DNA from 3 places in the Shinella sedimenti genome. Region 3 is predicted to be linked to each of the others. Evidence: riboswitches for the same ligand, from Rfam matches in the RefSeq annotation. Region 3 holds a riboswitch; each other region holds the start of a gene.
What was found. Region 3 has a riboswitch for cobalamin ahead of bluB (5,6-dimethylbenzimidazole synthase). Riboswitches for the same ligand answer to the same signal wherever they lie in the genome.

Region 1 (10,212 bases), on a different contig from region 3:
TCTCCTGCAGGAGCAGTTCGGCCGCCTCGATGACCGGATCGGCATGAAAACGTTCGCGCAGCGCGCCGTTGAAAACGACGTTGGCAACGGCGGCGATGGACATGCCGTGGTGGTGGGCCATGTAGTTGCGCACCACCGCGCAGGTCTTGCCCTCCGGCACGCGGGTCGGCGTGAAGTCGACAGCATCGTGGAAACCGTAGATGCCGAGCGCGCCGAGCTTGCGCAGCCGCTCGAGGTTCTCGAGCGCTTCCTTCGGCGCATATTGCGCGGCGAGCAGCGAGGCATAGGGCGCGATGACGGCATTCTGGCCGAGGCCGCGCTTCAGGCCGAGCGTCGGCACGCCGAAATTGGTGTACTGGTAGGTCAGTTCGTGGTCGCGGGCGTTGAAGGCCGCTTCCGAAATGCCCCAGGGCGTGCCCAGCCGTCGGCCGTGGTTCATCTGTTCGACCACGACGAGATTGTTCGTCTGGTTGAGGATGCCGCCCTGGCGCTCCTGCATGACGAGCGGCGGCATCAGATATTCGAACATCGAGCCGGACCAGGAGATCAGCGCGCCGCGCGAACCGACCGGCACGACCGGACGGCCGAGCTTGTACCAGTGCTCGGTGGGCAGATCGCCCTTGGCAATAGCGAACAGGCTCGTCAGGCGCGCTTCCGAGGCCAGCAGGTCGTAACAGGCCTCGTCCAGCTCGTTGGTCTCAACACGGTAGCCGATCGACAGGAGACGCCGTTCCGGACGGAACAGGAAGCCGAAATCCATGGAAAACGCGATGTCGCGTGCACGGTCGCGCAGAACGCCGAGCCGCGCACGCAGCGGCTCGATGCTGCCGAGGTCGAAGACGCTGTCGGCGATATGGGCCTCGCAGGTCGCGACCAACGCGCCCGCCCAATGCACCACCTCGCCGGTCTGCGGCGACTTCACCTCGTGGTCGAGATTGACGATGAGCTTGTTGATGTCACGCGCCAGGACCGCGAGGTTGATGACGCGGATGGAAGCGAATTCGTGCTCGCGCTTGACGGCGGCGAGCGCGTTGTGGAAGCCGGCGATGCGCTCCTCCACGAGACGGCGCAGCGGGCGCACCGTCTTGCGGTCGTCAGGCAGCTGCTTGAGCGCCTCCGACAGGATGGCGGCGACATCGCCGATGCCGTCAAGGCTGCCTTGCAGATGCGCCGAGGGCGCCTCCGCCCATTCGCGGCACATGGAGGATACGGCAATGAGGTGGCCGGCAAGGTTGCCGCTGTCGACCGCCGAGACATACCGTGGTCCGAGCGTTTCCAGCGTGTTGGTGCGATACCAGTTGAACAGGTGCCCGCGGTATTTCGGCATGCCGTCGATGGTAGCGATGGTCTGCTCCATCCGGCGCACCGTTTCCTCGAAGCTGATCCAGCCGAAATCGCGCGCCGAAATCACCGAGAGCAGATAGACGCCAATATTGGTCGGCGAGGTGCGCTCGGCCAGGACCGGATTGGGCGTTTCCTGGAAATTGTCCGGCGGCAGGAAGTGCTGCTCGGCGGTGACGAAGGTCTCGAAATAGCGCCAGGTGCGCCTTGCGATCTTGCGCAGTTCGCTGGCGACATGATCGGACACGACGAGCTGGTCTTCCGTCTCCGCCGTCTGGCTGACGGACCAGGCGATCATCGGCGACAGCATCCAGACGAGGGCGAAGGGCACGCCGATAAAGGGCAGGCCAGTCTTGGAGATCATGGCAAGCGCGACGGAAACCACCGCCAGCGCCGGGGCCTGCCACATCGCCTTGTAGTGATCGAGGATACCGCCACGCGCCGCGCTATCGGCCTGGGCGGCGGTGCGCCACTCCAGCATCATCTTGCGGCTGACGAAAGTACGGTAGAGCGAGCGCACGATGGCGTCGCCCATCAGTGCGGCGGAATGCGCGATGAAGGCGATGCGCAGCGCCACCTGCGCGTTGGCCGCGCGGATATCGGAGAACACGCGATGCACATGGGCGCGCGCCACGATATCGCTGCTGCGCGGCATGAGGCCCGAAATGAGCGAGAGCGTTGGTGCAACAAAGAGCAGGAAGATAAGCACCAGCTGCCAGATCAGCGCCTGGCGCGGCTCCATATAGTACCAGCCCATGACCGAGGCGACGAGCCAGGCGATGGGGATGAGGCTGCGCCGCAGGTTGTCGTACATCTTCCAGCGGCCGAGCATGGAAATGCCGCTCGACGGGCCGAAAAGATAGGGCAGGAGCTGCCAGTCGCCGCGGGCCCAGCGATGCTGGCGCGAGGTCTCCACGCCGTAGCGGGTCGGGAAGTCCTCGACGAGCTCCACGTCGGTCACCAGCGCACAGTGCGACAGCGAGCCTTCGAGCAGGTCGTGGCTGAGCACCGAGTTCTCCTCGATGCGGCCCTTCACGGCGGCCTCGAAGGCATCGACGTGGTAGAGCCCCTTGCCGGTGAACGTGCCTTCGCCGGCCAGATCCTGATAGACGTCGGAAACGGTGAAGACGTAGGGGTCGACGCCGCGGTCGGCGGAGAAGATGCGCTGGAAAGTCGAGGCTTCCTTGCCAGTCGTAAGCGACGGCGTGACGCGCGGCTGAAGGATCGAGTAGCCGGCGGTGATCTCGCCGGTCGCCTCGTCGATGACGGGACGGTTGATCGGGTGGTGCATCTTGCCAACGAGCTTGGTCACGGCATCGCGCATCAGGCGCGTGTCGGAATCGAGCGTCATGACGTATTTCACGTCCGACGGAACGACATTGGCGCCCGGCAGGAAAGTGGTGTCGCCATCGCCGCGCAGCAGCAGGTTCAGTTCGTGCAGCTTGCCGCGCTTGCGCTCCCAGCCCATCCACGCGCCTTCCGACGGATTGTAGAGGCGGCGGCGGTGCAGCAGGTAGAAGCGGGTGCGCCCGTCAAAGGCGTAGCGCGCCGACAGTTCGGCGATCTCGCGCTTGGCATATTCGAGAACATCGAGATCGGCGGGCGTTTCCTCGTTCTGGCTGTCGGCCCAGTCGCTGAGCAGCGCGAAATAGATCTCGCCGCGCGGATTGGCGAGGTAATGCACCTCGAGATTGCGCACCAGTTCATCGACATGGTCGCGTTTCGAGATGAGGCAGGGCACGACGAGCAGCGTGCGCGCATCCTCTGGTATGCCGTCCTTGAACTCGTAACCGACCAGCCTTGATGGCGTGACAAAGAAGGTCACGAGCGTGTTGAACAGACCCGTCGCCCCCTCCGAGGCCGGCAGCGCGAACAGGACGAGCATGATCAGCCAGGCGCCGTTCGGGATGTCGAGCTGGTCGAGGAAATAATAGACCGCGATCATCGCCAGAAGCGTGAGGATGATGTTGGGACCGGCAATGGCGAGCCAGTCGAGCTTGCGTGTCACGCGGACAGTCCGTTGCACGAGCGTAGGACGGTACCCGATGCGCTTTTCGAGCAGCTTGCGCTTCTTGCCCACGAGAAACGCGCCGACATTGGCGCGATAGTCGGGATCGCTCGCGTTGGCCGCGGCGTCTTCCTCGGTCATGGCGAGCGCGGTTTCGGTGACCTCCAGCTCGCTCTTACCGGAACGGCGGGCAAAACGCTCGATGGTGTTGCGGTACTTGTTGCGCGAACCGAAATCGAGATCGCTATAGTCCGACCGCTGGCGAAGCGCCTCGTCGAGGCGGCTGACGCTCTCGAACCAGACCGGCCACTCCGCATCGTCCACCGAGCGCAGGCTCTTGATGAGCGAACTCATGGTCACGTTGCCGGAGGACAGGCGGTTGTTCTCCGCCACGATCAGTTCCTCGAGATCGCTGCCCCGGCTCTCGATCTTCCGCTCCAGCCACTGGATTACTGCACCCGATGTCTGAAGGCCATCGCGCAGGCGGTAGAGAAGCTGGACGACGAAGGTATTGTCCTCGGTCAGGCTCTCTATGGTGCGCAGATGCGCGATGGACTTCTCCGGATCGTTGAGACGCACCAGCTCGTCGGCCACGTCATTGGCCTTGAAGCGCATCTTGCGGGAGCGCTCGACGCGGCTGGAAATGCGCCGCAGGTTCTCCAAGAGCACGAAACGTACGAAGGACGGCAGCGCCCAGAGCTCGCCGATCTTCAGCGGATCGACCGACTGGAAGCCCTGCACGAAAGCGGTCAGGCTTTCCTGCGAGACACTGCTGTGCGTATGGGCGACATAAAGCCATGCCAGTGCCAGCGTACGCGGCAGCGACTGACCGTCGATCTCGACAGTCGGGAGCTGCCGGTAGAAGCGGCGGGGGAAGTCGCGGCGGACCTCCTGGATCGCTTCCTCGATCACATAGAAGTTGTCGAGCAGCCACTCGGCCGCCGGCGTGATCTGCGCGCCGGCCTCCACATCCTTGGCCGTGACCTGATAGACGCGGAAGATTTCCTTCTCGTTTTCCTTGTGCCGTGCACGGAAATCGAAGGGATGGAAGCCCGGAAGCACCGCCGCCTTGTCGCGGGCGAGCGCTTCGCCGCACGCGGCGAGCTCCTCCAGCGTCAGATAGGTGGCGCGGATCGAATCGTTATAGTCGATCTGCCGGATATCGGTATCGCGCGAGGAGGCTTGCGGCGGAGTATGAAGGGACATGTTTCTGATTCTGGAACCGGCCATGTTGAGCCACCCGGCAACGGCCGTTGCGCCGGATTGTCTTTCGCGGGCGGGCTTCATTCTGCTGTCGCGATCAGCCATGGCACCCGACCTCGCCCTCATGGCGTTCCGGATGCGATTTTGGCTGAAGCGACACGCTGTTTAACATCCATGCCGCGTGGTGCATGAAAACGGCATTTTTTAGCCGTAAGGACAGAGACTTGCAACCTGTCAACAGGGCGGGATGGCGCAGCATGGACCCTCATTTGCGGTTTTGGTGAATCGCTCATCCTGAACATGAGGCGAGCCCGCGCGAGGTGCAGGCGGACCAACAATGCGCGGGGGATAAAAAAGGTTCCCGCCCGAATGCAAACCGCCCGCCATTGACTCGAGACCCGGGGAGCGCGAGGTTGCCGGCGTCAGGGTCTTCCGAATCGGAAACGGTCGGAGGCTAAGAGGGAAGCCGGTGCGAAGCCGCAGGGAACAAAGACCTGCGCATCAAGACCGGCGCTGCCCCCGCAACTGTGAACGGCGAGCGTCTGTCGCTCCGCGCCACTGGTGTCACGCACCGGGAAGGCCAGACAGACGCAACGACCCGCAAGCCAGGAGACCTGCCCTGATACCTGTAACGACCTGGGCGGGGTGTCCCAAGGGTGCGCTTGCAATGGCACACAGTGGCCACCAACAGCGTGCGTCCGGCCATCCCCCAATTATCCGATTGGGGAAGACATGTTTCAACTCACCGAAAATCAGGCGTCGGGCACCGGCAAGCCGGAATCCGTGTTCATTTCCTGGCTTCTCTGGCAGCCGCGCGGCGCGGACCTCCCGGCCGAAGCGCTGAAGGAAGTGCAGAAACTCGCACGGCTGGACAATGCCGATCCCGACATCGCACGGCTGAAGGCCTTGTTTACATCGCTGGCCGGCGCGGCCGGACCGCTGCACTAGGCAAGCACACGAAACATATGTTGACATAAAGATATCTTTATGTGATCTCCGGTACTAAATGAAAGTACCGGAGGGTTCTCCCATGGCCAATTCCCACCTGGACGACCTGTTCGGCCCCGAGCAGCCGCCGCGCGACGGAAGCGAAGTCCTTGCTGCCCTCAAGGCTGCCGCCCGCGAACGCATTCTCGTGCTCGACGGCGCGATGGGCACGGAAATCCAGACGCTCAAGCTGATCGAAGATGATTTCCGCGGCGATCGCTTCGGCGACTGCGCCTGCCACCAGCAGGGCAACAACGACCTCCTGACGCTGACCCAGCCGGGCGCCATCGAGGACATCCATTACCGCTATGCGCTCGCCGGCGCCGATATCCTCGAGACAAACACGTTTTCCTCCACCACCATCGCCCAGGCCGATTACGGCATGGAGGACATGGTCTATGAGTTGAACCGCGACGGCGCCCGCCTTGCCCGCCGCGCGGGCCTGCGCGCCGAGCAGAAGGACGGCAAGCGCCGTTTCGTCGCCGGCGCGCTGGGGCCGACCAACCGTACAGCCTCGATCTCGCCCGACGTCAACAATCCCGGCTACCGCGCCGTGACCTTCGACGATCTGCGCATCGCCTATGCCGAGCAGGTGCGCGGCCTCATCGATGGCGGCGCCGACATCATCCTGATCGAGACGATCTTCGACACGCTGAACGCCAAGGCCGCGATCTTCGCCACCCGCGAGGTTTATGAGGAAAAGGGCATCCACCTGCCTGTCATGATATCGGGCACGATCACCGATCTTTCCGGCCGCACGCTCTCCGGCCAGACGCCGGAGGCCTTCTGGAACTCCGTGCGCCACGCCGATCCTTTCTCCATCGGCTTGAACTGCGCGCTCGGCGCCAATGCCATGCGCGCCCATCTCGCCGAGATTTCCGTCGTCGCGCAGACCTTCGTCTGCGCCTATCCCAATGCCGGCCTGCCCAACGCCTTCGGCCAGTATGACGAAAGCCCGGAGGAAATGGCCGCCCAGATCGAAGACTTCATGCGTGACGGGCTGGTCAACATCGTTGGCGGCTGCTGCGGCTCGACGCCGGACCATATCCGCGCCATTGCCGCTGCCGCCGCGCGCCATGCGCCCCGCGAAATCCCGGATATCCCGCGCCACATGCGGCTGTCCGGCCTCGAACCCTTTACGCTGACCGACGCCATCCCCTTCGTGAATGTCGGCGAGCGCACCAACGTCACCGGTTCGGCGAAATTCCGCAAGCTGATTACCGCCGGCGACTATGCCAGCGCCCTTGATGTTGCGCGCGATCAGGTCGCGAACGGTGCCCAGATCATCGACATCAACATGGACGAGGGCCTGATCGATTCCGCCCGCGCCATGACGGAATATGTAAACCTCATCGCCGCCGAGCCGGATATCGCCCGCGTTCCCCTGATGATCGACAGTTCGAAATGGGAGGTGATCGAGGCCGGCCTGAAATGCGTGCAGGGCAAGCCGCTGGTCAATTCCATCTCGCTGAAGGAAGGCGAAGAGGCCTTCCTGCACCACGCCAAGCTCGTGCGCGCCTATGGTGCGGCCGTCGTCGTGATGGCCTTCGACGAGACCGGGCAGGCCGATACCAAGGCACGCAAGGTGGAAATCTGCACGCGCGCCTACAGGCTGCTGACGGAGGTTGCCGGGCTCGCACCCGAGGATATCGTCTTCGACCCCAACATCTTCGCGGTGGCGACGGGCATCGAGGAACACGACAATTACGGCGTCGACTTCATCGAGGCGACCGCCGAGATCACCCGCACGCTGCCCCATGTTCATATCTCGGGCGGCGTCTCCAACCTCTCCTTCTCGTTCCGCGGCAACGAGCCGGTGCGCGAAGCGATGCACGCGGTCTTCCTCTACCACGCCATCCAGGCGGGCATGGATATGGGCATCGTGAACGCCGGCCAGCTCGCCGTCTACGACACGATCGAAGCCGATCTGCGCGAAGCCTGCGAGGATGTGGTGCTGAACCGTCAGCCGAAGGCCGGCGGCACCGCCACCGAGCGGCTGCTCGACATCGCCGAACGTTTCAAGGGCGCGGCCGGCAAGGAAGCCAAGGAGCGCGATCTCGCCTGGCGCGAATGGCCGGTCGAGAAGCGGCTGGAACATGCGCTGGTCAACGGCATCACCGAATTCGTCGAAGAAGATACCGAAGAGGCGCGCCAGAATGCCGAGCGCCCGCTGCATGTCATCGAGGGCCCGCTGATGGCCGGCATGAACGTTGTCGGCGACCTGTTCGGCGCAGGCAAGATGTTCCTGCCACAGGTCGTGAAGTCCGCCCGCGTGATGAAGCAGGCCGTCGCCGTGCTGCTGCCATACATGGAGGCCGAAAAACTGGCAAACGGCGGCAGCGGCGAGCGCCAGAGTGCCGGAAAAATCCTGATGGCAACCGTCAAGGGCGATGTGCACGACATCGGCAAGAACATCGTCGGCGTCGTGCTCGCCTGCAACAATTACGAGATCATCGATCTCGGCGTCATGGTGCCGGCGACGAAGATCCTCGAGACGGCAAAGGCCGAGAAGGTCGATATCATCGGCCTCTCCGGCCTGATCACCCCCTCGCTCGACGAGATGGTGCATGTCGCCGCCGAAATGGAGCGCGAGGGCTTCGACATCCCCCTCCTTATCGGCGGGGCGACGACGAGCCGCGTGCACACCGCCGTCAAGATCCACCCGCGCTACGACCGCGGCCAGACCGTCTACGTCACCGATGCCAGCCGCGCCGTCGGTGTCGTCGGCAGCCTGCTCTCGGCCGACATGAAGCCGGGTTACGTCGAGACGCTGAAGGCGGAGTACCGCAAGGTCGCAGACGCCCATGCACGCAACGAAGCCGAAAAGCAGCGCCTGCCGATCGGCAAGGCGCGCGACAACGCCTTCAGGACCGACTGGCCGGCCTACCAGCCAAAAACGCCCTCCTTCCTCGGTACGCGCGTCTGGCAGGATTGGGACCTGGCGGACCTCGCCCGCTACATCGACTGGACGCCGTTCTTCCAGACCTGGGAGCTGAAGGGCGTCTATCCGAAAATCCTCGACGACGAGAAGCAGGGCCCGGCCGCCCGTCAGCTGTTTGCGGATGCGCAGGCGATGCTGGAAAAGATCATCGCGGAAAAGTGGTTCACGCCGAAGGCCGTCGTCGGCTTCTGGCCGGCCGGCGCCGTGGGCGACGACATCAGGCTCTTCACGAACGAGGCGCGCGACGAGGAGCTCGCGACCTTCTTCACGCTGCGCCAGCAGCTTTCCAAGCGTGATGGCCGGCCGAACGTGGCGCTCTCCGATTTCGTCGCCCCCGTCGACAGCGGTAAGCCCGACTATCTCGGCGGCTTTGTCGTGACGGCCGGCATAGGTGAGATCGCCATTGCCGAGCGTTTCGAGCGGGCAAACGACGATTACAACTCGATCCTCGTCAAGGCGCTGGCCGACCGCTTTGCCGAGGCCTTCGCCGAGCGCATGCACGAGGTGGTGCGCAAGGAACTCTGGGGCTATGCGCCGGACGAGACCTTTGCGCCCACGGACCTCATCGGCGAGCCCTATGCGGGTATCCGCCCGGCGCCGGGCTATCCCGCCCAGCCGGACCACACCGAAAAGACGACGCTCTTCCGCCTTCTCGATGCGGAAAAGCAGATCGGTGTCGAGCTGACGGAAAGCTACGCCATGTGGCCAGGCTCCTCCGTCTCGGGCCTCTACATCGCGTCGCCCGAAAGCTACTATTTCGGCGTCGCCAAGGTAGAGCGCGACCAGGTGGAGGACTACGCCCGCCGCAAGGACATGGCGGTTTCCGAGGTGGAACGCTGGCTTGGTCCGGTGCTGAACTACGTGCCGGTGGCTGCCCGCGACAACGCGGCCTGACGCCGCTCAGGCCGTCGCGAGGTTCAGGAGAAGCACCATCACGTAGCTGGCAACAACCAGAACGGCGAGCGACAGGACGACCGCCGCCGTCACACGCGGGCCGGCGCGCATGACGCGCCGGAGATCGATGCCGAGCCCGAGTGCCGCCATAGACAGGATGGTCAACACGGTTGCGGCAAGACCCATGGCCTCTGCCAGCCCGGCATCGATGAAACCGAGGCTGCGGGCGGCCAGCATCGCCAGAAAACCCAGGATGAACCACGGCACCAGCCGGTGAACCACCAGCCGCCCGCCCATCGCCCTGCCCGCGACGAGCGACAACAGGAAAATGACGGGACCGAGCATCAGAACCCGCACGAGCTTGACGAAGGTGCCGATCTGGATGCTGAGCGCGGAAACCGGCGCCGTGGCGGCAAGAACCTGCGGCACGGCATAGACCGTCATGCCCGCCATCACGCCGTATCCGGTCGCCGACAGGCCGAGCAGCGGCACCAGCACGGGCAGCAGCAGCACCGTCACCATGCCGAGCACGGCGGTGAAGGCGATGGAGGAAGCGACCTCCTCCGCATCGGCCCGGATGACCGGCGCCGTCGCCGCGATGGCGGAGTTACCGCAGATCGAGTTGCCGCAGGCAACCAGCAGCGCCACACGTTTGGGCAGCCCCAGCCCGCGGCCGATTCCATAGCTCGCGATCAACGCCACGCCCACAACGGCCGCGATGGCACCGATCAGCATCCATCCCATGCCGGCAATCGCAGCGGCACTGACACTTGCGCCGAGCAGCACGATGGCCACTTCAAGAAAATACTTCGCCGTAAAGGCAATGCCGGGTTCGAAG
Region 2 (10,212 bases), on a different contig from region 3:
GTCTTGCCCTGCTCGCCTTCGTGATCGGCCTCTTCCCTTGGAGCCTGGCGCTGCTGGCGGTCATCGGGCTGGTGACGGCCAGCCATCTCTTTGCCAAGCGTTGACGACCGCGCCGCATTCAATGCCCTCACCGTAAATGGATTGCCAATATGCTGAAAGTGATTGCCCAGGACTTCATCAAGCCCGAGGCGCTGGAGATCGTTCGCCCGCTTTACCAGGAGCTGGTTGCGCTGACGCGGCAGGAGCCGCTTTGCATCAGCTACGACCTGCATGTCGACCAAAAGGATCCCGGCCATTTCGTCTTCATCGAAACCTGGCCAGACCGCGCCGCGCTGGACGCCCATTGCGCGACGGAACACTTCCGGCGGCTGGTGCCGCAGATCAATGCCCATCAGCGCGCCGAATGCACCTTTATCCTGATGGACGATTTCTGAGACGTCGGTTCCCTACGGTTCGGGCCATGACGCCGCTTGGCGCCCGGCCGGCGGTTGCATCCCACTGTTGCAAATCCGCACGTATCCCGCCCCATGTCCGGGGATGACCACAAACTTGGCGCGGGAGTGATTCCCCTTTTGCGAGCACTGCGCTATGGCGAAATCAGGGGCCCGTCCCGAGTCACCGGGAACGGCTGAACGAAGTCCAAGGAAATGGCACATATGAACTCCCGCATCGCACTCCTGGCAGGCCTGGCGCTTGCCCTTACCGCATGCACCACCGTCAGCGTTCCGACGAACCCGCTGCAAGCGCGCTGGAACGGCAAGACCGCCGGCAGCTTCTTCGCGGCTTATGGCCCGCCGCTTTCCGACACGAGCGCGGGCGGCACGACGCTCTACAAGTGGCGCGGCGGATTCTCGAAGGGCCGGTCCTGCTCCGTCGAGCTGACCGTGAACGACGCCTACCGCATCACCAATATCCGCGCGATCGCCGATCGCGTCGATCCGAAGGGCGGCCCGAGCCACTGCGAGACCGTGCTCGACGCCGCGCAGAAATGATGGGCGGCTGACACAGCAGAGATGACAAGGCCATGCGGTGACGCATGGCCTTTTTTCATGGAGGAAGACATGGAAGACCGCCTTTACCACGACCCTGCCCTTGCCGATTTCTACGATCTCGAAAACGGCTGGGACCGGTCCGAGGACTTCACCTTCTGCCAGGCGCTCGCCGCCGAGGCCGACAGCGTGCTGGACCTTGGCTGCGGCACGGGGGAACTGGCGGTCGCGCTGTCCGGCAACAGGATGGTCGTCGGGGTCGACCCGGCACCCGCCATGCTGGAAATCGCACGCGCCAAGCCGGGTGCGGCGCGTGTCGAATTCATCGAGGGAGATGCGCGCACGCTGCGGCTTGGGCGGCGCTTCGCGCTGGTCATGCTGACGGGGCACGCCTTCCAGGTGTTCCTCACGCAGGAGGATCGGCGTGCCGCGCTCGCCACCATCGCCGCGCATCTGGCCCCCGGCGGCCGCTTCATCTTCGACAGCCGCGAGCCCGCCTGCCGGGAATGGGAGGAATGGGGCCCGGACGAATCGCGACGCCGCCTCGCGCATCCCCGGTTCGGCGCCGTGCAGGCGTGGAACGATGCGGCTTTCGACGACGAGACCGGCGTCGTGACCTATGAAACGCATTACGAGATCGAGCAGACCGGCCAGCGCCTGTCCGCCGCCTCGCGCATCGCTTTTCCAACCAGGGAAGAGCTGGAGAGGCTGATTGTCGAAGCCGGTCTGCGGGTCGAGCGCTGGTACGGCGACTGGCAGGGCACGGCCTGGACGCCGGGCGCGCGGGAGCTCATACCGCTCGGCACGCTTGCCTGACGCCCCGGCATCCGTCAGACGGAGCGCGTCAACCCGCCATCGACGCGGATGTTCTGGCCGGTGATGTAACCGGCACCCTCCGAAGCAAGGAAGGCGACGGTCGCGGCAATCTCCTCGCTGGTGCCGTAGCGCTTCATCGGCACGCTCTCGCGCCGCTCCTCTGTGCCCGGCAGACTGTCGATCCAGCCCGGCAAGACATTGTTGATGCGGATATTGTCGGCCGCATAGGTGTCAGCGAAGATCTTCGTATAGGCGGCAAGCCCGGCGCGGAAGACGGCTGAGGTCGGGAACATCGACGACGGCTCGAAGGCCCAGGCAGTGGAGATATTGACGATCGATCCGGACTTCTGCGCCTTCATGACGGGCGCGACCAGCCGCACGGGCCGCACGACGTTCATGAGATAGACGTCCATGCCCTTGTGCCAGTCCTCGTCGGTGATGGCTGTGATCTCGGCGCGGGGGCCATGGCCCGCGCTGTTGACCAGCACGTCGATGCGGCCGAAGGTCGAGACGGCAAGGTCGATGAGCCGCTTGAGATCGTCGTTGGACTGGTTGGACCCGGTGACGCCTATACCGCCCAGTTCGGCGGCCAGCGCCTCGCCCTTGCCGGAAGAAGACAGGATGGCCACCTTGAAGCCATCTGCCGCCAGCCGCCGTGCCGAGGCCGCGCCCATGCCGCTGCCACCGGCAGTAATCACCGCTACCTTGTTCTCGCTCATGCCTGTCTCCCGTCTTCGAATGAGAACCGTTGATAGCATCTTCCGCCCTCGCGCGCGAAGCACCTTCCGTCGCCGGCCTGCCGCAAATGCGATTTTCAAAGCCGCTTGGCCACCGGCGCCGATGCGACTATCAATCGAAAAACCGAGCGCCCCTGCCATGGAGCATGACAGATCGTGACGACGCCAGAAGACGCGCCCGCAGCGCGAGCGAGCCGGGCAACCCGCATCACCCTGCTGTGCCGCGGCGCCACCGCTGCCAACCGGCAGGCGCGGTTCTCAGCCGGTGATAGCCTCCTGCCGAAGGAGCCGGCCCGCGCGGCGGCGCTTGCCAAGAGCTTGCGGCCCTTCGACCGGGTGTTCTGCGCGCCGGAAGCTTGTGCGGCCGAAACGGCAGCGGCCTTTTCCGCCGCACCGATCCCCTGCCCGGCGCTGCGCGATCTCGATTATGGTTCATGGAACGGACAGACCGCAGACGAGATCGCGGGACGCTTTCCAGACGCGCTGCGACACTGGACGGCCGATCCGGCTGCGGCACCGCATGGCGGAGAAAGCTTCGAGACGGCGGCCACACGCGCCACGGGCTGGCTCGACGGCCTGCATGGCACGGGCGGGCGCGTCCTTGCCGTGACGCACGGCATCCTGCTCAAGCTGGTTTTCGCGCATGTCGTGGGCGCACCGCTGGCGGCGGTCTGGCGCATCGATGTCGAGCCGCTCGGCTTTCTCGACCTGTCGAGCGATGGACGCCGCTGGGCGCTGCGCGGTTTCGGCGCGGGCCTGCCAGCGGCTGGTCACGACGACGGCGTTTGACGGCTCAGCCCGTCGCGGCGAGCGGCAAGAACGACACGACGGCGCCGGTCTCCGCGTGGCCGGGCGCGTCTTCATCCGCCGCTATGCCCTCCGCGCCCCTGTCGAGAACGGCGCGCCATTGCGAAATCAGTTCGAGATAGGAGCCGCCGCCGAAGCGCCGGGCCATCCTGTCCTGCTGGCGCAGCGTGATGCGTACGGTCGCACGGCTGAACCGATCCGTGTGGGAGAGGAAGGATTCCGGCTCCACCCGCCGCGCCAGGCCATCCAGCACCGCCTTGCGCAGGATGGGCAGGTCCGGGCGCGCGAACTGCGCGAACAGGTCCTGGAATCGCGCATGGTCGTCGATATCGAAATCGAGATCGCGGCCCATGCTGTCCATCACGGGATTGGGGGGATGCAGATAGCCGAGCGGCACATGGTATTTCGGGATCGGCGTGTTGGCCGAATGGGTACGCCGCGAGCGGATGAGGTGCGGCAGGAGATGGGTGTGCGGCCCCGGCGGCGAGACGCCGCCGGTATCCGGGCCGCCGATCTTCTGGAACACCTCGATGCGGCCGAGTCGGGTCAGCGCGACGCGGTGCGGATGCGCCTTCATGATGGCCGCCGTCGCCGGATTGTGCGGATCGAACAGGCTGCGGCCGATCTGCGCCCGCAGGATGGCAAGCAGCGCGGGATCGTCGGTGCGGATACAGAAATCGCTTTGCGGCAGGGCAAGGCCGAGATCGAAGAGGATGGCCGCCCGGTCCGTCACGCGCACGGCTTCCGTATCCGGGCCGAGTTCGGTCAGCGCCTTGCGACCGTTCATCGCCGCGTCTCGCTGCGGCAGGCACAGCGCCACACCATGACTCCAGCGCTGCGGCCGGCAGCTCAGCGCCTCGTAGGCGACGGGCACGATCTGCCCGACCGTATCGGCATCGAGCCGGATGGCGCCGCGCGGTGTGGCGCGTACGAAAAGCGACGGAGCATCGGCCTGCAGATACTCGCCCGGGTCCTGGTGGAATTCCGCAACGGCGCCATACGACCCCATGCTCCACCCTGCCCGCCGGTCGATGAGATGATCGATCAGGACATCCCTGATATCCGCCATGGTTTCCTCCTTCTCGAATGAACGCCGCGAACCCGGCTTCGGAAAGCGAGGCCGCGACATTGCATCGGTTTGGACCGCGCCGGCCGTCTAGAGGCGGCCGGCGCGGTACCGGTTTTTCAGGCGGCCTTGAGCAGGTCGCCGTGCGGGTCGAGCACGAACTTCGTCGCCGCGCCCTGGTCGAAGCTCTCGTAGCCCTGCACGGCATCGTCGAGCGAGATGATCTTCGCGTTGACGATATCGGCGATGGGCAGGCGGTCGTGCAGGATGGCCTGCATGAGCTGCCGGTTGTACTTGAGAACAGGCGTCTGGCCGGTGTGGAAGGACTGCGCCTTCGCCCAGCCGAGGCCGAAGCGCAGCGACAGGCTGCCCTGCTTGGCCGCGCTGTCGACAGCGCCCGGATCTTCCGTGACATAGAGGCCGGGAATGCCGATAGAGCCGGCGGCGCGGGTGATCTCCATCATCTGGTTCAGCACGATGGCCGGCTGCTCGCCGCCCGCATGGCCACGGGCCTCGAAGCCGACGGCGTCGATGGCGCTGTCCACCTCGTTCGTTCCAACGACCTCGGCGATCATGTCACCAAGGCGGTCGCTCTTGGAAAGGTCGATCGGCTCGAAGCCCACCCGGGCGGCGTGCGCCAGACGGTCCTTGTTGAAATCGCCGATCATCACGACCGCCGCGCCGAGAATGCGCGCGGATGCGGCCGCCGCAAGCCCGACCGGGCCGGCACCCGCCACATAGACTGTCGAGCCGACGCCGACACCGGCCTTCACCGCGCCGTGGAAGCCCGTCGGCAGGATGTCGGAGAGCATGGTGAGGTCGCGGATCTTCGACATGGCCTTGTCGCGATCCGGGAACTTCAACAGGTTGAAGTCGGCATAGGGGATCGTGACGTAGCGGGCCTGGCCGCCGATCCAGCCGCCCATGTCGACATAGCCATAGGCACCGCCCGCCCGCGACGGATTGACGGTGAGGCACACACCGGTGTCCTGCGACTTGCAGCAACGGCAGCGCCCGCAGGCCACGTTGAACGGCACCGAGACGATGTCGCCGATCTGCAGCATCTCGACGTCGATACCCTTCTCGATGACCTCGCCGGTGATCTCGTGGCCGAGGACGAGGCCGGGCATGGCCGTCGTGCGGCCGCGCACCATGTGCTGGTCGGAGCCGCAGATATTCGTCGAGATCACCTTGAGGATCACGCCGTGTTCGATACGGCGGCCGTCGGGGGCCTCCAGCTTCGGGTCGTCGATGTCGCGGACCTCGACCTTGCCGGGTCGCATATAGACGACGCCTCTGTTCCTGCTCATGTCTGTCTCCTCCTGGGTTTTGCCTCGTCCGGCCCGCCTAGCGCGCGCCGGATCCTCTCGGAACGATCGCGCAGGCCAACGGGCGGAGCGCGGAACGTCGCTCGACGAAGGATGGAGAGGAGAAGGAAACGGGCCTTTCGAGAGGACGCCGTTCACCTCTCGATCGCCCACCGCAATCGGCCGAGTCATCGTTTCAGGGCTGGTTTCCGGGCTTCGGAACTGTCCTTTCGGACGCTGCCGGCACCTTCCCGGCCGACTGGCCAGTGGTGTTTGCCGGAGCTTTCGTTCCGCTACCGTTGCGGGGGCAGCACCGGCATTCGACCGGCTTCCCAATTATCCGTCCCGACATGGTGGGGACGGCACCCTGTACGCACACAGCAAACCATCTGGCGGGCCAAAGGACCCTCGGGAATACGACATCGACGGCACCCCGAACGACATGCCGTTGAAGGACATCCCAAGGCTCAGAAATCCCAGTCGTCGTCCTCAGTCGCGACCGCTTTGCCGATGACATAGGACGAACCGGAGCCGGAGAAGAAGTCGTGGTTTTCATCGGCATTCGGCGACAGCGCCGAGAGGATCGCCGGATTGACCTTGCAGGCTTCCGGCGGGAACAGCGCCTCGTAGCCGAGGTTCATCAGCGCCTTGTTGCCATTGTAGTGCAGGAACTTCTTGACGTCCTCGCTGAGGCCGACGCCGTCATAGAGCTCTTCGGTATAGCGGGCCTCATTGTCATAGAGCTCCAGCAGCAGATCGAAGGCAAAGTCCTTGATTTCCTGCTGCTTGTCAGCGCTCAAGCGCTCGACGGCGCGCTGGAACTTGTAGCCGATATAATAGCCGTGCACGGCCTCGTCGCGGATGATGAGGCGAATCATGTCGGCGGTGTTGGTGAGCTTGGCGCGGCTCGACCAGTACATCGGCAGATAGAAGCCGGAATAGAACAGGAAGCTTTCCAGGAAGACTGAGGCGACCTTCTTCTTCAAGGGATCGCCGGAACCGTACTGCTCCATGATCAGCGCCGATTTCCGTTGCAGGAACTCGTTTTCCTCCGACCAGCGATAGGCGTCGTCCACATCGGGCGTCAGGCAGAGCGTCGAGAAGATCGAGGAATAGGAGCGCGCGTGCACAGCCTCCATGAAGGAGATGTTGGAAAGAACCGCTTCCTCATGCGGCGTGGCCGAATCCTCCATCAGCCTGACGGAGCCGACGCCGTTCTGGATCGTGTCGAGCAGGGTAAGCCCGGTGAAGACGCGGATGGTGAGCTTCTGCTCTTCCGGCTTCAGCGTCGCCCAGGAGGGAATGTCGTTGGACAACGGCACCTTTTCCGGCAGCCAGAAATTGCCGGTCAGGCGGTTCCAGACCTCCAGGTCCTTGTCGTCCTCGATGCGGTTCCAGTTGATGGCGCGCACGGCGGCGGCAGCCTTTGGCGCCTTGGTCTTCACTTGGATATTCATGGTCTTCCCCGAAATCACAGCGCGCACGAGACACAGCCCTGCACTTCCGTGCCGGACAGGGCCATCTGGCGAAGGCGGATGTAGTAGATGGTCTTGATGCCCTTCTTCCAGGCGTAGATCTGCGCCCGGTTGATGTCGCGTGTCGTCGCGGTGTCGCGGAAGAACAGCGTCAGCGACAGGCCCTGATCGACATGCTGGGTGGCCGCCGCATAGGTGTCGATGATTTTCTCCGGGCCGATCTCATAGGCGTCCTGATAGTAATCCAAGTTGTCGTTCGTCATGAAGGCGGCGGGATAGTAGACGCGGCCGATCTTACCTTCCTTGCGGATCTCGATCTTTGAAACGATCGGATGGATCGAGGAGGTCGAGTGGTTGATATAGGAGATCGAACCGGTCGGCGGCACGGCCTGGAGGTTCTGGTTGTAGAGCCCGCCTTCCATGACGGCCGACTTCAGTTCCTGCCAGTCTCCCTGCGTCGGGATGTGGATGCCGGCCTCTTCGAAGATGCCGCGCACCTTTTCCGTCGCGGGCAGCCATTCCTGCTCGGTATATTTGTCGAAATACTCGCCCGAAGCATATTTCGAGTTCTCGAAGCCCTTGAAGCTCACGCCCTTCTCGACAGCCAGCCGGTTGGAGGCGCGGATGGCGTGAAAGGTCACCGTGTAGAAATAGATATTGGTGAAATCGACGCCTTCTTCCGAACCGTAAAAGATGCGCTCGCGGGCGAGATAGCCATGCAGGTTCATCTGGCCGAGCCCGATGGCGTGGCTGTCGTCGTTGCCCTTCTCGACGGAGGGAACGGACGAGATGTGGCTCATCTCGGAAACGGCCGTCAGCGCGCGGATCGACGTCTCGATGGTCCGGCCGAAATCCGGTGAATCCATCGCAGAGGCAATGTTGAGCGAGCCGAGATTGCAGGAGATGTCCTTGCCCATCCTCGCATAGGAGAGGTCGGCGTTGAACTCGCTCGGCTCGCTTACCTGCAGAATTTCCGAGCAGAGATTGCTCATGGAGATGCGGCCGGCAATGGGATTGGCGCGGTTCACCGTGTCCTCGAACATGATGTAGGGATAGCCGCTTTCGAACTGGATCTCGGCGATGATCTGGAAGAAGTCGCGCGCTTTGATCTTCTTCTTCTTGATGCGGCTGTCCTCGACCATCTCACGGTATTTTTCGGTGACCGAAATCTCGGAAAAGGCGACGCCGTAGACGCGCTCCACGTCATGCGGCGAGAAGAGGTACATATCCTCGTTGTTCTTCGCCAGTTCGAAGGTGATGTCGGGGATGACCACGCCGAGCGACAGCGTCTTGATGCGGATCTTCTCGTCGGCATTCTCGCGCTTGGTATCGAGGAAGCGCATGATGTCAGGGTGATGGGCGTTGAGATAGACGGCGCCGGCCCCCTGCCGCGCACCGAGCTGGTTGGCATAGGAGAACGAGTCCTCCAGCAGCTTCATGACCGGGATGACGCCGGAAGACTGGTTCTCGATCTGCTTGATCGGCGCGCCCATCTCGCGAAGGTTGGTGAGCGAGAGCGCGACCCCGCCACCGCGCTTGGAAAGCTGGAGCGCCGAGTTGATCGAGCGGCCGATACTTTCCATGTTGTCTTCGATGCGCAGCAGGAAGCACGAGACGAGCTCGCCGCGCTGCTTCTTGCCGGCATTGAGGAAGGTCGGCGTCGCCGGCTGGAAGCGGCCGGAAATGATTTCGTCGACGAGATCGCGGGCAAGCTGCTCGTTGCCGCGGGCCAGCGCCAGCGCCACCATGCAGACGCGGTCCTCGTAGCGCTCCAGGTAGCGTTTTCCGTCGAAGGTCTTCAGCGTGTAGGAGGTGTAGTACTTGAAGGCACCCAGGAAGGTCGGGAAACGGAACTTCTTGTCATAGGCGTGGTCGAAGAGATCGCGCACGAAATTGAACGAATACTGGTCGAGCACGTCCTGCTCGTAATAGCCCTCCGTCACCAGATAATCGAGCTTCTCCCGCAGGTTATGGAAGAACACCGTGTTCTGGTTGACGTGCTGGAGGAAATATTGCTTGGCCGCCTGCCGATCCTTGTCGAGCTGGATCTTCCCCTCTTCATCGTAGAGGTTCAGCATGGCGTTGAGCGCGTGATAGTCCAGCGCCGTGATTTCCGGCACCTTTGCCGGCTTGTCTATCGTCATCGTGTCCAAAATCGTTCCAGCCCTTGTCTGACGTTGTCGACATCCTCATCCGTTCCGAGCAGTTCGAAACGGTAGAGGTACGGCACGGCGCATTTCGCGGAGACGATGTTGCCTGCGAGAGCGTATCCGGTGCCGAAATTGGTGTTCCCGGCCGCGATAACGCCGCGGATCAGGCTTCGATTGTGCGGATCGTTCAGAAAGCGGATCACCGGCTTCGGCACCGCTCCCTTCTCCCCGCCGCCGCCATAGGTCGGCGAGACCAGCACGAAGGGCTCCCGCGCCCTTGGCGGCTCGTCCGTCGCATCGACCGGCAGGCGGAAGGCCGCGACGCCGAGTTTCTCGACGAAGCGTCGGGTGTTCTCCGACCGGCTGGAAAAATAGACGAGCCCGCCCATCGGCCGGCTCAGGCGAGCGCGCTGATCATGTCCGGGCGGAAGCCGGCCCAATGCTGCTCGCCGGCGATGACGACGGGAACCTGGCGATAACCGAGACCCTGCACCAGTGCGAAAGCATCGGCATCCTCGGAGACATCGACGACGCTGTAATCGATGCCCTGGCGATCGAGCGCGCGGGTGGTCGCGGTGCACTGGACGCAGGCGGGCTTGGAATAGACGATGATGGACATGGGCTTTCCTCGTTTTTCAATCAGGCATGGGGAAGCGATCGGCCATCCGCCGATGACCGTTCGATATATTGCAGAGACATGGACGACCGCCCGCGGACGACCGGTTAAGGGGCGTCCGCCTACACGCGCGGAGAAACTGTAAACAAGATCGACATGACTTCACCCCGAGACATTTTCAGCAGGGTGCACAGGGAGACGCGGGGCGAGATCATTCGCAACCCATCGCTCGCCATCCGGACACCCCGC
Region 3 (10,212 bases):
AATCCACGATTTTTCAGGCGGTGGCACTCTGTCCGGGGGCCGCCCGGCCATACCAGCCTTATCCCGGCCGCGCGCGAGAACGCGTCAGGCGGCCTCTGCGCCGACCCGTTCGCGCGTCTCGATAGCAGGCATCTGGTGGGACACGGCAAGGATAGCTGCGGGCCTGGAGGCCATCGTCTGCCAGGTGATCAACTCCATCTCGCCGTCGTGATGCTCTGCAATCGCCGTGCAGCTTTCCACCCAGTCGCCGCTGTTGATGTAGCGGATGCCGTCGATTTCGGTGATGACGGCGTGGTGGATATGGCCGCAGATGACGCCATCGGCGTTGTTGCGGCGTGCCTCCTCGACGACGACCTTCTGGAACTCGCCGATGAAATTGACGGCCGACTTCACCTGTTGCTTCGCCCATGAAGAGAACGACCAGTACGGCAGGCCGAGCCGGCGGCGGATGGCGGCGAAGACCACGTTGATCGCGATCGCCGCGTCATAGGCCCAGTCGCCGAGATAGGCGACGACACGCGCATGACGCACGACCACGTCGAACTCGTCTCCGTGCAGCACGAGATAGCGCCTGCCGTCAGCGCCTTCGTGGATCATGCGCTCGGCCACCTCGACACCGCCGAAATGCGTGCCAGGGAAATCGCGCAGGAACTCGTCGTGATTGCCGGGGATATAGACGATGCGTGTGCCTTTGCGCGCCTTGCGCAGGATCTTCTGCGTGACATCGTTGAAGGCCTGCGGCCAGTACCAGTTTCGCTTGAGCCGCCAGCCGTCGACGATATCGCCGACGAGCACGATGGTCTCGGCCTCGTGATGCCGCAGGAAGTCGAGCAGGAAATCGGCCTTGGCGGCCTTCGATCCCAGATGCACATCCGAGATGAAGAGCGTGCGGAAGTGGCGGACATCAGGGTCGGCAGGGGTCACGGTCATGCGTTCGTCTCCGGTGGCCGGCCACCACGGTCATCGTCATGACGGGCAGCTCTCGGTCTCCTGAAAACCAGACTCCTATTTCAGATTGATGACACACCTATGCATTTTCGGCAGGCAAATAGGCATTGCACCCGCCGTTGAATGCGGCTTTATGGTACACCCGTTAAACTTCACGTCGCGGCGGTTTTGTGCCACGAAGCCCGCAACGAAAACAGAATATGGCAGGAGTATCATGAGCACCGGTGACAAACCGCGGACGCAGAACGGCCCCGCAAGTGGAGACATCGACCAGCAGGCGCTTTTCTTCCACCGTTATCCCCGCCCCGGAAAGCTCGAGATCACCGCCACCAAGCCGCTCGGCAACCAGCGCGACCTCGCGCTCGCCTATTCGCCGGGCGTCGCCGCCCCCTGTCTTGCCATCCGCGACGATCCGAGCACGGCGGCCGACTACACGGCGCGCTCCAATCTCGTGGCCGTGGTTTCCAACGGCACGGCCGTGCTCGGCCTCGGCAATATCGGGCCGCTCGCCTCTAAGCCCGTCATGGAAGGCAAGGCCGTCCTCTTCAAGAAATTCGCCGGCGTGGACGTCTTCGACATCGAGATCGACGCCCCGACCGTCGAGCAGATGGTCGATGTCATCTCCGCTCTCGAGCCGACCTTCGGCGGCATCAACCTTGAGGACATCAAGGCGCCCGAATGCTTCGAGGTCGAGCGCCAGTTGCGCGAGAAGATGGATATCCCCGTCTTCCACGACGATCAGCACGGTACGGCCATCATCGTTGCGGCCGCCGTCCTGAACGGCCTTGAGCTTGCCGGAAAATCCCTCGCCGACGCCAAGATCGTCGCCTCCGGGGCCGGTGCGGCTGCGCTCGCCTGCCTCAACCAGCTGGTTGTGCTCGGCGCCAAGGTCGAAAACATCTGGGTCCACGACATCGAAGGCCTCGTTTACAAGGGCCGCGAAGAGCTGATGGACCAGTGGAAGGCCGTTTACGCCCAGGAAACCGACAAGCGGGTGCTCGCCGAAACCATCGACGGTGCCGATGTCTTCCTCGGCCTTTCCGCCGCCGGCGTGCTGAAGCCCGAATTGCTCGTGCGCATGGCAGAAAAGCCGCTGATCATGGCGTTGGCCAATCCGAAGCCGGAAATCATGCCCGAGGAGGCGCGCGCTGCCCGCCCGGACGCAATGATCTGCACCGGCCGTTCGGATTTCCCGAACCAGGTCAACAACGTCATCTGCTTCCCCTACATCTTCCGCGGCGCGCTTGATTGCGGCGCCCGCACGATCAACGAGGAAATGAAGATGGCCGCCGTGCGCGCCATCGCATCGCTCGCCCGCGAGGAAGTATCCGACGTCGCCGCCCGCGCCTATTCGGGTGAAACGCCGGTCTTCGGTCCCAACTACCTGATCCCCTCACCGTTCGATCAGCGCCTCATCCTGCGCATCGCGCCGGCCGTTGCGCGTGCGGCTGCCGAAACCGGCGTGGCCACGCGCCCGATTGCCGATTTCGACGCCTATCTCGACCAGCTGAACCGCTTCGTCTGGCGTTCGGGCTTCATCATGAAGCCGATCTTCGCGGCAGCGAAGAACGCCGAGAAGAAGCGCGTGATCTTCGCCGAAGGCGAAGACGAGCGCGTACTACGCGCCGCTCAGGTGCTGCTGGAAGAGGAAATCGCCAAGCCCATCCTCATCGGCCGCCCGCAGATCATCGAGACGCGCCTGAAGCGCTACGGCCTGCGCATCCGTCCCAATACCGATTTCGAAGTGATCAACCCGGAAGACGATCCGCGCTATCGAGACTATGTGGACGACTACTTCCGCATCGTCGGCCGCAAGGGCGTGATCCCGGAAGCCGCGCGCACCATCGTGCGCACCAACCAGACCGTGATCGGTGCGCTGGCCGTCAAGCGCGGCGAGGCCGATGCGCTGATCTGCGGCGTGGAAGGGCGCTATGCCAAGCACCTGCGCGACGTCAGCCAGATCATTGGCAAGAAGCCGGGCGTTCTAGACTTCTCCGGTCTGAGTCTGCTGATCTCGCAGCGCGGCGCGACCTTCTTTACCGATACCTATGTCACCTTCGATCCGACGCCCGAGGAAGTCGCGGAGATGACGGTGATGGCGGCAAAGGAAATCCGCCGGTTCGGCATCACGCCGCGCGCCGCCCTCGTTTCGCATTCGAACTTCGGTTCGCGCGATTCCGACAGCGCCTACAAGATGCGCCGCGCGATGGATATCGTGCGCGAGCTCGACCCGACGCTGGAAGCAGATGGCGAAATGCACGGCGATGCCGCCATTTCCGAAACGCTGCGCCAGCGCGTCATGCCGAACTCGACGCTGTCGGGCGAAGCCAACCTGCTGGTCTTCCCGAACCTCGACGCCGCCAACATCACGATGGGCGTCGTCAAGACGATGACGGACAGCCTGCATGTCGGCCCGATCCTGCTCGGTGCCGCTATGCCCGCCCATATCCTGTCGCCGTCGGCCACCTCGCGCGGCGTCGTCAACATGGCAGCGCTTGCCGTCGTGGAAGCCTCCTATCCGGATTGACGCCGTCAGCGGCATCCCGAGATAAAAACGGCCGCCGGCAAACCCGGCGGTCGTTTGCGTTAGGGCTGCCCCGAGAGGGTAATCCTGCGCGTAATGCCGATCGCCTCCAGAAACGCTTCGTCGTGGCTGACGACGACAAGCGCACCGTCATAGGCCCGCAGGCCGGCCTCCACCGCCTCGATGGAATCGACATCGAGATGGTTCGTCGGCTCGTCCAGAACCAGCAGGGCCGGCGGCTGGCCGGCGCCGAGTACGCAGGCCAGCCCGGCCCGCAGCAACTGTCCGCCGCTGAGGTTGCCCGCCATCTGTAGAGCCGCATCGGCCCGAAACATGAAGCGCGCCAACGCCGCCCGGCACGCATTCTCGTCCGCTACGGTATTGATCCGCCGGAAATTGTCGCGGATCGACAAGGCCGGATCGAGCAGGCTCACCCGCTGATCGAGCATGGCGAGATCAGTGAAGAGGCGCACGCTGCCCTTCGCCGGTTGCAGGTCTTTTGTCAGCAACGACAAGAGCGTGGTCTTTCCCGAACCGTTCGGGCCGGTGATGGCGATGCGCTCCGGCCCTGTAACGACAAGGGAGAAATCACGAACGACCGGCTGTTCCGGGTTGTAACCGGCGGTGACATCCTCCATCCGCAGGACCACGCGGCTTGTCGGCAGATGTGTCGGCGGCACGGTCATCGTCAGAGGCTGGAGCACTTCCATACGTTCGCGCGCCTTGGCAATCGCCTCGGCCGCCTCCGCCTGCCGGCCCTCGGCAAGTCGCGCATTCGCACCGCCCGTCAGCTCGCTGCGCTCCTTCATGGCGCCCAGAACGATGCGCGGAGTACCGCCCCGCGCCCGCTTGCGGCGGCCGGCACTGTCCCTGCGAGCCTGGCGCTCGGCGGTCGCCTGCATGGTGCGCGCCACCTCGTCGGCGTGCTTTTCCGCATCGGCGAGATCGCGGTGCGCCGCGGCCAGTTCGAGCGCCTTGCGCCGCCGGTAGGCGCTCCAGTTTCCGCCGTAGCTGTTGGCGCCGAGTGATGTCAGCTCCACGATGACGTCCATCGTCTCCAGCAATTCGCGGTCATGGCTGACGATCACCGCGCCGGCCCGCCAGCCGGCAAGCAGGTCAATCACCGCCTGCCGGCCTTCGCGATCGAGATTGTTGGTCGGTTCATCGAGCAGCAGGAAATCCGGCTCACGGAACACCAGCGCCGCGAGGGCCGCTCGCGTGCGCTGCCCGCCGGACAGGGCCGAAAGTGGGGTTTTAGGCTCCACTTGGAGCCCAACGCGCGCGAGAGCGGCGGAGAACCGCGCCTCCACGGTCCAGTCGGCATCGGCAAGCTCGTCGGCTTCGGCCACGCCGCGTTCGGCGCGGGCGAGAAGATCGAGCATGTCAGCGATGCCGAAAAGATCGGCGACGGCTTCCCCCGCTGCAACCTGCACGGTCTGGCGCAGCAGACCGATCGCCCCGTCAACAGTCACGGTCCCGGATTGCGGTGCGAGCTCGCCCGTGACGAGCCTGAGCAACGTTGTCTTGCCGACGCCGTTGCGTCCGACAAGGCCGGTGCGCTCGGCACCGAAGGTCAGGTCGAGATTGGTAAGAAGCGTGTTCCCGTCAGGCGCGGACCACAAGATTTTGGAAAGCGTTATGGAGTGCGGCATGGATGTGGATATCCCCGATGACAAAACGAAGTCGGTTTGCGGTCGGGTTGAAATCCATGAAGCACCATCCGGTCGGTATTGAAGATGCCGCAATTTAGGGTGTGACTTGGGCCGTTGCAAGGCAGGCGCCCAGTGTGGCCGTTAAGCACGAATGCCGGTCGGCGTTGCACTCGCTCCGGCACGCCCTATGATAAGATAGGAAATGCCGGTTTTCGCCGGCCGTTTCGACATGCTCTAAGATCGATAGGGATCGTTACCGTGAAGCGACGCAGCCGCTTCCTGTTTGCCGTCGCAACCGGCCTGTCGCTTCTTTCTTCCGGCGGCACGGCGGCGGCGGACGTGTGCCAGCGCCTCAAGGCGGAACTGGCGAGCCTGCCCAAGGTCGTGGTCGATACCTCGAACGCCCGCAAATATGCGTCCGCCATCGCACGCCAGAACATCCAGCTGAGGCAAGCGAAAAGCGATCAGCGCCGCCTGCGCTGCTCCAGCGGCAGCATCATCGTGATCGGCGGCGCCAATGCCGATGCCTGCGCCACGCTCGCCACCGTCATCGGCAAGATGGAGCAGAACCTCCAGATCCTCGACAGCAAGCGGCGTGAGCTGTCGGGCGGCGGCGCGTCGAAGGCCAGACGCAACCGGCTGATCTCCTCGCTGGAGACCGAGGGCTGCAACGATGCGAAGGTGACGCCTGTTGCCGCAACCGAGCGTCTGCGCACGCTCGACGAAACGCGCACCCTGCCGCTGGGAACCGCGCCCGAAGGCAGCGACCGGCTGCAGTTGCGCTCGCTGGGCGGGAATGCCGGCCATGGCAACCTGCGCACCGTATGCGTGCGCACCTGCGACGGCGGTTTCTTCCCGATTTCCTCCAACGCCTCGCCGATGGACTTCCGCCGCGACCAGCAGGTCTGCGCGATGATGTGCCCACAGACCGAGACGGAACTCTATTACCACGCGATGGGGCGCGGACAGGAAACCGAGCAGATGACCTCCACGGTCAGCGGCCGCACCTATGTTGAATTGCAGAACGCCTTTGCCTACCGCACGCGCGACCTTTCCAAGCCCGGCGCCTGCGGCTGCAACCTCTCGGCTTACTATCAGGAGATGATCAAGCGCGAAAAGGCGGCACGCGGCGAGATGACGACGGAAACCGCACCGGATGGCGGCTCCGGCTCCGTAACCACCATCCAGACGCAGCCACGCAAGGACGAGGCAAAGGTTTCGGCCAAGGCGGAGGAGCGTGATTACGACCCGTCCAAGCACAAGGTGCGCACGGTCGGCCCGGCCTTCCTGCCGGAAAATGAATCCGCAATCGACCTCGGCCGTCCCGCAGGCGCCGACGTCAACTGATGTCCGGCCAGCGCTCTTCGAAGACCAGGTCCTCCAGTGGCAGACGCTGCCGCCAGCCCTTCACGGCCAGCTCCGGTTCGCCATAGAGCTGCTCGACGAAACCAACGCATAGCCAGGCGACGATCTCGATATGATTGGGGATGCCAAGGATCGTGCGGATATCGCTGTCGTGGAAGATGCTGACCCAGCCGACGCCCACCCCTTCCGCGCGCGCCGCAAGCCAGAGGTTCTGTACGGCGCAAACGGTGGAATAGACGTCCATGCGCGGATTGTGCGTTCGCCCCAGCACGACGGACCCTGCCCGCGTCGGATCGCAGGTCACGCAGATGGAAAGCGGCGCCTTCAGAATGCCCTCGAGCTTCAGCGCACGATAGCGTTCTTGCTGCTCGCCCGAAAACATCGCCTCCGCCTCCGCATTGGCCTTGAGAAAAGCCGCATGCACCGCCTGACGGGTCAGCAGATTGCGCACGAGAAGGAAGTTCCATGGCTGCATGAAACCGACCGACGGTGCGTTGTGTGCCGCCTGCAGCAGCCGCCGAACCAGATCGTCCGGTAAGGGATCAGGCAGGAACTGGTCGCGCACGTCGCGGCGCGTTTCGATGGCGCGGTAGACGGCCTGCTTTTCCTCATGCGGAAAAGCGCCCGCCCGGACCAGAAGGTCCAACGGTTCGGTTCGCATCGTCATCTCCCCAACAATGCGCAAAACCTGCCGCCGTCCGCGCGGTTCGGTCTATCTTGCCAGGCCGGTCTTCTGACTTCGGTTCACACGACTTCGAACTGCCTTCCCGGTTGAACAACCAGTGGCAAAACCCTGAATCGATTCAAGGTTTTAGAGTGAAGCCATCCCCGTCACAGCGTTGGGCACGTACCGGATCTGGGTCTCCCCGCACCGGTTTCCCGATTCTCCCGCAAGCGGGCACCTGACGTCCGGATTGTGCACGACACGACTGCGTGATCAAGTCCGCGTGTTCAAAACGCTGTTGTCGCCTCAGCCGTTATCGACCACTTTCTTGAGGGGCTGTGCCTTCAGACGGGCCTTGCGGTTCTTGTCGGCGAGTTCGGCGCCGGAAAAGGCCAGAAGCTTGCAGAGCTGGTTGTGACCATACGACTTCAGATCGAAGTTCGGTTGACACGCGTTCAAGGTCTTCATGAGGTCCGGCAGCGCAACCCATGGACCATCCAGCGGCGGCGCCTCGACGAAAATGCGTTGCAGGAGTTCACTCTTTAACGCGCGGCGAACATCTGGCGCCTGTATTGCAACAGTCTTTTCGGTGATTTTCACCGGCGCTGGACTTGGGTCGGGCTTTACAGCGCCGATGGTCCTGAAGACGTCAAAAGCCGTCTGAAACCGGCTCGAGGCCTTTGAGCACGCCATTCCAACGGCGATCTTGCCAGCGCGCCGAATTCGCATTGCCAACTGGGTGAAGTCGCTATCGGCGGTGGCGAGGCAGAACACATCCACTTGCCCCGAATGAAGTTCGTCCATGGCATCGATCACCATGGCGATATCAGCGCCGTTCTTGCCATTCGCCCCGGCCACGGTCTGCCGGGACGTGAGGGCGTGAAGTGCGGCGGCATCCAGCCACGGCTTGAGGGATGAATTCGAGAAGTCTCCATAGATACGGCGATCAAGCAGCAGGCCGTGCTTCGTCGCTTCTTCGATAAGCGTGGCGGCGGCGCGCGAAGGCACGTTCTCTGCATCGATAAAAAGGACAGCCCTGCGTTGCGCCATACCCACTCCCCGAGAAGGAATGCATATTAGCACTGACCTCTCTGTCTGCAATCAGAGAGGTTACATTTCGATCGCACAGGTTAACGCACAACTACCAGACGCAGAAAGACCGCCAGTACCGCGCCCCTCATCCCCGGTCGCGGAAGCGGTTGGTGATGGGGTAGCGGCGGTCGCGGCCGAAATTCTTGCGGGTGATCTTGACGCCGGGCGCGGACTGGCGGCGCTTGTATTCAGCGATGTAGAGCAGGTGCTCGATCCGGTGGACGGTTGCCGCGTCGTGGCCGCGCGCCACAATCTCCTCCGTGCCCATCTCCAACTCGACGAGGCATTCGAGAATGTCGTCAAGAACAGGATAGGGCGGCAGGGAATCCTGGTCGGTCTGATTGGGCCGCAGCTCGGCCGACGGCGCCTTGTCGATGATATTGTGCGGGATTACCTCACCCGTCGGCCCCAGCGCGCCGGGCGGCACATACTGGTTGCGCCAGCGCGACAGCGCATAGACCTGCATTTTGTAGAGGTCCTTGATGGGGTTGAAACCGCCGTTCATGTCGCCGTAGAGCGTGGCATAGCCGACCGACATTTCCGACTTGTTGCCCGTCGTGACCACCATCGAGCCGAACTTGTTGGAAATCGCCATCAGGATCGTGCCGCGCGTGCGGCTCTGGAGGTTTTCCTCGGTGATGCCTTCCTCGGTGCCCTCGAAGGTCTCTGACAGCGCGGAAAGGAAGCCGGTCACGGGTGCCTCGATCGGCACGATGTCGTAACGGCAACCCAGCGCCTTGGCGCAATCGGCAGCATCCTTCAGAGAATCCTCCGAAGTGTAACGGTAGGGCAGCATCACACAGCGCACGCGCTCCTCGCCCAGCGCATCGACGGCGATGGCCGCGCAGATCGCCGAATCGATGCCGCCGGACAGGCCGAGCACGACGTTCTTGAAGCCGTTCTTGTTGACGTAGTCGCGGAAGCCGAGAAGGCAGGCGCGGTAATCCGCCTCCTCGCGCTCGGGAATGCGCGACATCGGGCCGCTGTCGCAGACCCATCCGCCGCCCTGCCGCTTCCAGGTCGTGAGCGCGATGGTTTCCTCGAACTGGCTCATCTGGAAGGCCAGCGTCTTGTCGGCGTTGAAGGCGAAGCTTGCGCCGTCGAAAACAAGCTCGTCCTGCCCGCCGAGCTGGTTGGCATAGAGCAGCGGAAGGCCGGTCTCGATGACCTGCTTCAGCACGACCTGGTGGCGGATATCGACCTTGCCGCGATAATAGGGCGAGCCGTTCGGCGACAGCAGGATTTCCGCGCCGCTTTCCGCCAGCGTCTCGCAGACGCCGAGTTCGCCCCAGATGTCCTCGCAGATCGGGATGCCAAGGCGCACGCCACGGAAATTCACCGGACCCGGCATCGCGCCCTGATCAAAGACGCGCTTCTCATCGAATTCGCCGTAGTTCGGCAGGTCCACCTTGTCGCGGACCGCGATGACCTTGCCGGCATCGAGAACGGCGACGGCATTGTAGCGGCCGGTCTCGTCCTGCCGCGGAAAGCCGATAATGACGCCCGGGCCGCCATCCGCAGTGTCTGTGGCAAGATCATCGATAGCGCGACGGCAGGCCTTCAGGAAGGCCGGCTTCAGCACGAGATCCTCCGGCGGATAGCCGGAGATGAAAAGTTCCGTCAGCAGAAGCAGGTCGGCGCCCTGCGTTGCGGCATCCGCGCGAGCGGCGCGCGCCTTGGCCAGATTGCCGGCCACGTCGCCAACCGTCGGGTTCAACTGCGCGACAGCAATGCGCAGCGTCGTCTTTTCAGTCTCGGAAGTCATCTCTGCGGACCCGTCTCCTCTTGTGTCCGGTCGTGCAGGCCACACGCTCGAACCGTCGCAAGCTCTTTAGAGCATCCTGCAAGCTTTGGGAATGAACAGCCGCACCGATTGGAAACCCCTGTTGTGAAAGCCCGTAAGCCAGCATGCAGCCGACAACCATTGCTGCGCGGCAACAGACTGAACCAAAGCGTGTGGGCAACGT

Region 1: it holds a riboswitch for cobalamin, as region 3 does, so the genes downstream of both, MKI86_RS11090 (hypothetical protein) here and bluB (5,6-dimethylbenzimidazole synthase) in region 3, are expected to answer to the same signal.
Region 2: it holds a riboswitch for cobalamin, as region 3 does, so the genes downstream of both, fdhA (formaldehyde dehydrogenase, glutathione-independent) here and bluB (5,6-dimethylbenzimidazole synthase) in region 3, are expected to answer to the same signal.

Annotation. Positions count from the first base shown of each region.
Region 1 is NZ_JAKVIN010000004.1:180,315-190,526, reverse strand. Features, by position in the region: gene MKI86_RS11095 (glycoside hydrolase family 94 protein) at 1-4,555, opposite strand, end outside; cobalamin riboswitch at 4,961-5,188, shown strand; gene MKI86_RS11090 (hypothetical protein) at 5,285-5,500, shown strand; gene metH (methionine synthase) at 5,583-9,374, shown strand; gene MKI86_RS11080 (YeiH family protein) at 9,381-10,212, opposite strand, start outside.
Region 2 is NZ_JAKVIN010000001.1:804,320-814,531, forward strand. Features, by position in the region: gene MKI86_RS04040 (hypothetical protein) at 1-104, shown strand, start outside; gene MKI86_RS04045 (putative quinol monooxygenase) at 150-434, shown strand; gene MKI86_RS04050 (hypothetical protein) at 657-992, shown strand; gene MKI86_RS04055 (class I SAM-dependent methyltransferase) at 1,062-1,805, shown strand; gene MKI86_RS04060 (SDR family oxidoreductase) at 1,820-2,524, opposite strand; gene MKI86_RS04065 (histidine phosphatase family protein) at 2,699-3,331, shown strand; gene MKI86_RS04070 (DUF6925 family protein) at 3,336-4,418, opposite strand; gene fdhA (formaldehyde dehydrogenase, glutathione-independent) at 4,535-5,725, opposite strand; cobalamin riboswitch at 5,906-6,107, opposite strand; gene nrdF (class 1b ribonucleoside-diphosphate reductase subunit beta) at 6,190-7,179, opposite strand; gene nrdE (class 1b ribonucleoside-diphosphate reductase subunit alpha) at 7,194-9,341, opposite strand; gene nrdI (class Ib ribonucleoside-diphosphate reductase assembly flavoprotein NrdI) at 9,338-9,736, opposite strand; gene nrdH (glutaredoxin-like protein NrdH) at 9,745-9,966, opposite strand.
Region 3 is NZ_JAKVIN010000002.1:537,877-548,088, reverse strand. Features, by position in the region: gene MKI86_RS06765 (UDP-2,3-diacylglucosamine diphosphatase) at 85-930, opposite strand; gene MKI86_RS06760 (NADP-dependent malic enzyme) at 1,163-3,475, shown strand; gene MKI86_RS06755 (ABC-F family ATP-binding cassette domain-containing protein) at 3,535-5,124, opposite strand; gene MKI86_RS06750 (DUF2865 domain-containing protein) at 5,383-6,471, shown strand; gene bluB (5,6-dimethylbenzimidazole synthase) at 6,464-7,150, opposite strand; cobalamin riboswitch at 7,196-7,410, opposite strand; gene MKI86_RS06740 (NYN domain-containing protein) at 7,460-8,203, opposite strand; gene MKI86_RS06735 (NAD+ synthase) at 8,331-10,010, opposite strand.